Regions from separate parts of the Arthrobacter sp. GW460-12-1-14-TSB2 genome, predicted to be linked through region 2. Evidence: riboswitches for the same ligand, from Rfam matches in the RefSeq annotation. Region 2 holds a riboswitch; the other holds the start of a gene.
The links. Region 2 has a riboswitch for glycine ahead of AC07YR_RS17205 (L-serine ammonia-lyase). Riboswitches for the same ligand answer to the same signal wherever they lie in the genome.
Positions count from the first base shown of each region.

Region 1: it holds a riboswitch for glycine, as region 2 does, so the genes downstream of both, gcvP (aminomethyl-transferring glycine dehydrogenase) here and AC07YR_RS17205 (L-serine ammonia-lyase) in region 2, are expected to answer to the same signal.

Region 1 is NZ_JBWKYC010000017.1:79,600-83,010, forward strand. It holds gene gcvP (aminomethyl-transferring glycine dehydrogenase) at 1-1,905, opposite strand, end outside; glycine riboswitch at 2,110-2,208, opposite strand; gene AC07YR_RS18185 (TetR/AcrR family transcriptional regulator) at 2,357-2,896, opposite strand; gene AC07YR_RS18190 (MFS transporter) at 2,966-3,411, shown strand, end outside.
Region 2 is NZ_JBWKYC010000015.1:119,957-123,367, forward strand. It holds gene AC07YR_RS17200 (Lrp/AsnC family transcriptional regulator) at 18-1,016, shown strand; glycine riboswitch at 1,099-1,196, shown strand; gene AC07YR_RS17205 (L-serine ammonia-lyase) at 1,448-2,860, shown strand; gene lipA (lipoyl synthase) at 2,900-3,411, shown strand, end outside.

The DNA.
Region 1 (3,411 bases), on a different contig from region 2:
CTTGTGGGTTTCGATCTTCGCCTGGAAGTCGGCGTGGTCGATCGTGCCGTCTGCAGCGGTGGCCACGACAACAACCTTCATGCCGGCCAGGACGGCCGACGCGGCGTTGGTGCCGTGCGCCGACGCCGGGATCAGGCAGACGTTGCGCTGGTCATCGCCCCGTGACAGGTGGTAACCGCGGATCGCGAGCAGGCCCGCGAGTTCGCCCTGCGAGCCGGCGTTCGGCTGAATGGAGACCTGGTCGTAGCCGGTGATCTCGGCGAGGTCCGCTTCCAGGCCCTCGATCAGTTCACGCCAGCCCTCGGTCTGGGAATCCGGGGCGAACGGGTGGATGGAGGCGAACTCCGGCCAGGAAATGGCTTCCATCTCGGCGGTGGCGTTCAGCTTCATGGTGCAGGAACCCAGCGGGATCATGGTGCGGTCCAGTGCGAGGTCGCGGTCCGAAAGCTTGCGGATGTAGCGAAGCAGTTGGGTTTCGGAGCGGTGGGTGTTGAAGACCGGGTGCTGCAGGTAGTCCGAGGAACGTTCGACGGCGGGCTCGAGGGCGAAGCCTGCGTCGGCGTCGGTGCCGGCAACCTCGGCGCCGAAGACGGCGGCAACGGCGGCGACGATTTCCGGCGTCGTGGTTTCGTCAGTAGAGATGCCCACCGTGTCGGCGTCGATGCCGCGCAGGTTGATGCCCTTGGCCTCCGCCGCGGCAACGATTTCAACGGCCTTGCCCGGGACGCGGACGGTGACGGTGTCGAAGAAGCTGCCGTGCAGGACCTCGAGGCCGGCACCCTGCAGGGACGCTGCCAGGGTGCGGGCGCTGTTGTGGACTGCCTCGGCGATGGCTTTCAGGCCGTCGGGGCCGTGGTAGACGGCGTACATCGAGGAGACGATGGCCAGCAGTGCCTGCGCGGTGCAGATATTGGACGTGGCCTTTTCGCGGCGGATGTGCTGCTCGCGGGTCTGCAGGGCCAGGCGGTATGCCGGGGTGCCGGCGTTGTCCTTGGACACGCCCACCAGGCGGCCGGGCATGGAGCGTTCGAGACCCTTTTGGACCGCCATGTAGGCAGCGTGCGGGCCACCGAAGAACAGCGGGACGCCGAGTCGCTGCGTGGAGCCGACGGCGATGTCCGCGCCCTGCTCGCCCGGAGGCGTGATCAGCGTCAGCGAGAGCAGGTCGGCCGCAACGGTGACCAGGGCCCCGCGTTCCTTGGCGGCGGCGATGACGGCGGAGTGGTCGAACACCCGGCCGGAAACGCCCGGCTGCTGCAGCACGATGCCGTTGATGTCGCCGTCGGGCAGGCCCTGGGACAGGTCCGCAACCTCAACCTCGAAGCCGAGTGCCTCGGCGCGGCCCTTGACGATGGCGATGGTCTGGGGCAGGACATCGGCGTCGAGGACGGTCTTACCGTCGTGGGCGGTCTTGTTCTTGTTGGCGCGGCGCATCATCAGCACGGCTTCGGCAACAGCGGTGGCTTCGTCCAGCAGGGAGGCGTTCGCGATGGGCAGTCCCACGAGGTCCTGAACCATGGTCTGGAAGTTCAGGAGCGCCTCGAGGCGGCCCTGGGAGATTTCCGGCTGGTACGGGGTGTAGGCGGTGTACCAGGCCGGGGATTCCAGGACGTTGCGGCGGATCACCGGCGGGGTCACGGTGTCGTAGTAGCCCTGGCCGATCATCTGCACGGCCGTCTTGTTCTTGGCAGCCAGCTTGCGCAGCTCGCCGAGGACTTCAACCTCACTGAGGGCGTCCTGAAGGCGGAGGGCGACGTCCTGGCGGATGTCGTTGGGAACCGCGGTGTCTACCAGTGAGTCGACGGTGTCGTAGCCGACAGACTTGAGCATGGTGTCGATGTCGGCCTGGCGGCGGGCGCCAATGTGCCGATCGACGAAGGTGGTGGAGGCTGAACTAACCGTCACGAAGGAACTCCATTACTAATGGCGGCGCAGGGTACGCCGCAGTGGTCCGGGTTCCTCCCCGCTCTGTATTGGACCTGAGAGTTTCCGCGTTGCCGTGCTTTCGCACAGCTCCGCTTGCACCGTCGGTGAGCAGGGCGTGTCCGGCGTTGTTGCCTCCAACTGGGTTGGGGCACAAACGGACAGCCTGCTGCTTTCCAGAGTTGCCTTGCCGCGGCGGTACATGGGCCTGAGAGATTCCTGGGGAGGATTTGCTCCTACGGCGCCTGCTTGTACCTACTTGCAGAACTCTCCCGCCGCAGATCAAAGGCATATTTAGTTAGCGGTGACAACAGTCACAGCTGCAATTGTCCTACGTGCAAGTCCAGTCTGCAAACTCCGCCCCCCAGCCCGACGCCGCGTTACGGCTCCGGTTGCGACTCTGCCGGGCGGCGGACCGCGGACACCATTGCAGTCAACCCCGGAGCCGCTCGACGGCGGCCAGCAGGCTGTCGACGTCGCCGCTCATTTCGGGCGGGGCGGCACCGGGACCGCTGGCCAGCATGGCGTTGAAATAGAGGCCGTCACCCATGTACAGCACGGCCTTTGCCATGGCCGGGCCGACGTCCCCGGCCAGCAGCTCCAGCCAGCTCCCCTGGACAGCCGCAAAACGGTGCAGTGTTTCCTTGTGCGCCACTTCGGCGAGCCGCGTGGCAGCCACAAAGACCCGGTCCAGCGGAGTATCAGCCCAGAGCGAGGACCTGATGAAGTAGACCGCCGCTCCCTCCGGAGCCTTCGCCATGGCGCCCAAATCCAGTGCAACCAGCACGTCCATGCGCTCAAGAAGGGCCGAAATCATCGCCTCCTTGTTAGGGAAGTGGTACAGCAGTCCCCCCTTGGAAACACCGGCCCGCCTGGCGACGGCATCCAGCGTGGCGGCACGCTCGCCCACCTCGATCAGGAGGGATTCAAAGGCGTCGAGCACGGCTTCGCGTGCGACGGGTTTTCTGGCCATGGTTCCTATCATGCCCGGTGGCCCGGGCTCATTTCTTAACTATACCGTCCAGACGGTACAGTTATTGCCATGGGAAACTCATCTTCAACCTCGACGCCGGCAACCCGGCACCTCACAGCGCGTCCGGCCGGGCCCCCTGCCGCTGCCGGCAGCCGGACACCCGGCCCGAAGCCGGGGCGCGACTGGCTGGCCCTGGCGCTGCTGATGTTCCCGGTATTGCTGGTGGCAGTGGACAACACTGCGCTGACCTTCGCGTTGCCCGCCATCGCCCGCAGCCTCGAGCCCACCGGTGTTCAGCTGCTGTGGATTGTCGATGCCTACCCGCTAGTCCTGGCCGGCCTCCTGGTTGCGATGGGGAGTTTCGGTGACAGGATCGGCCGCCGCCGGCTCCTGCTGATCGGCAGCACCGGCTTTGCCGCGGTGTCCGCAGCCACTGCGTTCGCCCCCAGCGCGGAATGGTTGATCGCCGGCCGCGCGGCCTTGGGATTTTTCGGGGCGATGCTTATGCCTTCCAC
Region 2 (3,411 bases):
CTGGAAGGAGCCGGGACGTGGAGCAGCTTGACGCCCTGGACCGGCAGATCGTGGCCGCGCTGGTCCGGAACGGGCGTGCTCCCTGGCGCCTGATCGCCGACGTCCTGGGGCAGCAGGAACGCACCGTGGCACGCCGCGGAAACAAGCTCCTCGAGTCCGGGGTGGTGCGCACAAACTCGTTTATCAACCCGTCGTCGGTCAGTTCGCGGTCGGCCTTCCTGCTGCGCGTGACGGCGGCACCGCGCAATCTTCGCGGGGTCTGCACGTGGCTGGCGGAGCAGGAAGAGTCGTCGTGGGTCACGGCACTGTCCGGCACGAACGAGGCCGTGGCAGAGCTGTTCCTTTCCCCGGACGAACTTGGCGGGCTTCTCTACCGGCGCCTGTCCGGGGTGGACGGTGTGCAGTCCTTCTCCATGACACCCCTCCTGGAGTATTTCCGGACCCCCAGCGGCTGGACCCCGGACGTACTGGACAAAAAACAGTACGCCGCGCTCCACCGCGACGAGGACGGCCGGCTGGCCGGAATCCGCACCGGCCAACCCGGTGAGGCACTTGATGAAACGAACCGGTCGCTGGCCGAGCTCCTCCATCGCAACGGCCGGGCCACCGTGGATGAGCTGGCCACCGAATTGTCGGTCTCCAAGGCAACCGTCAGCCGCCGCCTTGAAGCCATGACCAACTCCGGTGCCCTGTTCATCAGGGCTGTGGTGGATCCCGCAGTGCTCGGATTCCCTGTGGAGTCCCTCATCACCGTGACCCGTTCCGGTAAGGCGGCGGAGTCGCCGGGGAAGCACCTGGCCGGCCTTCCGGTGACCCGCTGGGCCGCCGCCTCCGGCGAGGACGTGCTGGCCCAGGTGGCTCTGCCCGGTCTGGACGAACTGCGGCTGCTGCTCGACGATCTCCGGCAGATGGAGACGGTGACGTCCGTCCGGTCCTCCGTCTATGCCGAGATCTTCAAACGCAGCACCGTGATGTACCGGGACGGTATTCCGGAGCGGCCGGCACGGGAAGTGTGACCGTGTGAAGTGGCTCTGTTGCGTGGCATCGCGGCAACGGAGTAAAGTGTGAGCCGTGTCACCGACAAGTGACACATGCTTTTGATCTGCGGCGGGAGAGTCCTGCCGGTACGTTCAGCAGGCGCCGTAGGAGCAAATCCTCCCCAGGAATCTCTCAGGCCCACGTACCGCCGCGGCGAGGCAACTCTGGAAAGTAGTCCGGTCCCCGGGCTCACCGACGGTGCAAGCGGCACGCTGTAACAGCAGGGTCCGCGGAAACTCTCAGGTCAAATACAGAGCGGGGAGGAACCCGAATCATCGTGGCGCCCTGCGCCACCTGAATTATGGAGTTCCTCGTGACGATTCAGCCGTCCTCATCCACGTTTGCAGGCCGCCATCCTGGTCCGCGCCGCCGTGCCCTGCCGCGCGTGAGCTACTAGGGAGCGCCGGCCATGGCTGTTGGTGTCTTTGATCTTTTTTCCATCGGGATTGGGCCGTCGAGTTCGCATACGGTGGGTCCGATGCGTGCTGCGGCGGTGTTCGCGGAGGAGTTGCGGGCGTCCGGTGACCTTGAGAGGGTGGCGGGGTTGCGGGTGGATCTGTATGGGTCGCTCGCGGCGACTGGTCACGGTCATGGGACGATGACGGCGATCCTGCTGGGGTTGGAGGGTTTTCATCCGGAGAAGATTCTGCCGGCGGAGGTGGAGGAGCGGCTGGCTGCGATCGCGGAGTCCGGGAAGCTGCAGCTGGCCGGGTCGGTGCAGCTCCCGTATGGGGTGAAGGACATGGTGTTGCGGCCGTTGACGGTCCTGCCGCGGCACACGAACGGGATGACGTTTACGGTCTCGGACGGCGCCGGTGAGGTGCTGCGTGCGGCGACGTTTTTCTCGGTGGGCGGCGGTTTCATTGTCCGTGAGGGCGGGGAGGACGCGGCGCAGCAGGAGCTGGAGGAGTCGAAGAAGGAACTGCCGTTGCCGTTCCGTACTGCGGCGGAGCTGCTGGGCCGGTGCCAGTCCAAGGGCCTGTCGATCGGGGAGATCATGTTCGTGAACGAACGCGCGTCCCGGTCGGAGGAGGAGATCCGGGCGGGCCTGCTGCACATTTATGCGGTGATGGAGGAGTGCGTGGCGGTGTCCTTGAAGCGTGAGGGTTTGTTGCCGGGCGGGTTGAAGGTCCGCCGCCGGGCCCCGGACTGGCATGAGCGGTTGCTGAAGGAGTCCCGGGATCATGATCCGGAGTACCGGGATCCGAAGTACTGGCAGGAGTGGGTGAACCTGATCGCGCTGGCGGTGAATGAGGAGAACGCCTCGGGCGGGAGGGTGGTGACGGCGCCGACGAACGGGGCGGCCGGGATCATCCCGGCGGTGCTGTATTACGCGCTGCATTTCGCGCCGGGCATGGATCGGGCCACGCAGGCGGACCGGGATGATGTGGTGGTGAAGTTCCTGCTGGCCGCGGCCGCGGTCGGGGTGCTGTACAAGGAGCAGGCCTCGATTTCCGGTGCGGAGGTGGGCTGCCAGGGCGAGGTGGGCTCGGCGTCCTCGATGGCCGCTGCGGGCCTGGCGGAGGTGATGGGCGGCACTCCGGCGCAGGTGGAGAACGCGGCGGAGATCGCGATGGAGCACAACCTGGGGCTGACGTGTGATCCGATCGGCGGTTTGGTGCAGATCCCGTGCATTGAGCGGAACGCGATCGCGGCCGCGAAGGCGATCAACGCCGCGAAGATGGCGCTCTGGGGCGACGGGACGCACCGGGTGTCCCTGGACGAGGTCATCGTGACCATGCGCGAGACCGGCCGGGACATGTCCTCCAAATACAAGGAAACCGCGATGGGCGGCCTCGCCGTCAACGTCGTCGAATGCTGACGTCGAATGCTAAAGCCGAATGCTGAAGGAAAGAGAACAATGACACTGGCACCAGAAGGCCGGAAGATGCTGCGTATTGAGCAGCGCAACGCGGCCACCCCGGTGGAGCGTAAGCCGGAGTGGATCAAGGCCAAGGTCCAGATGGGCCCGGAGTTCGTCCAGCTCAAGAACCTGGTGAAGAAGGAAGGTCTGCACACGGTGTGTGAGGAGGCCGGCTGCCCGAACATCTTCGAGTGCTGGGAAGACAAGGAAGCCACCTTCCTGATCGGCGGTTCAGAGTGCACCCGGCGCTGTGATTTCTGCCAGATCGACACCGGCAAGCCCTCCCCGGTGGACATGTTCGAACCGACCAAGGTGGCCCGCTCGGTCCAGGCCATGGCGCTGCGCTACGCCACCGTGACCGGGGTGGCCCGGGACGACCTCGCCGACGAGGGCGTCTGGCTCTACGCCGAAACCGTCCGCAAGATCCACGAACTGAACCCGGGCACCGGAGTCGAACTGCTGATCCCGGACTTCTCCGGCAAACCCGAGCACATCGGGGCGATCTGCGA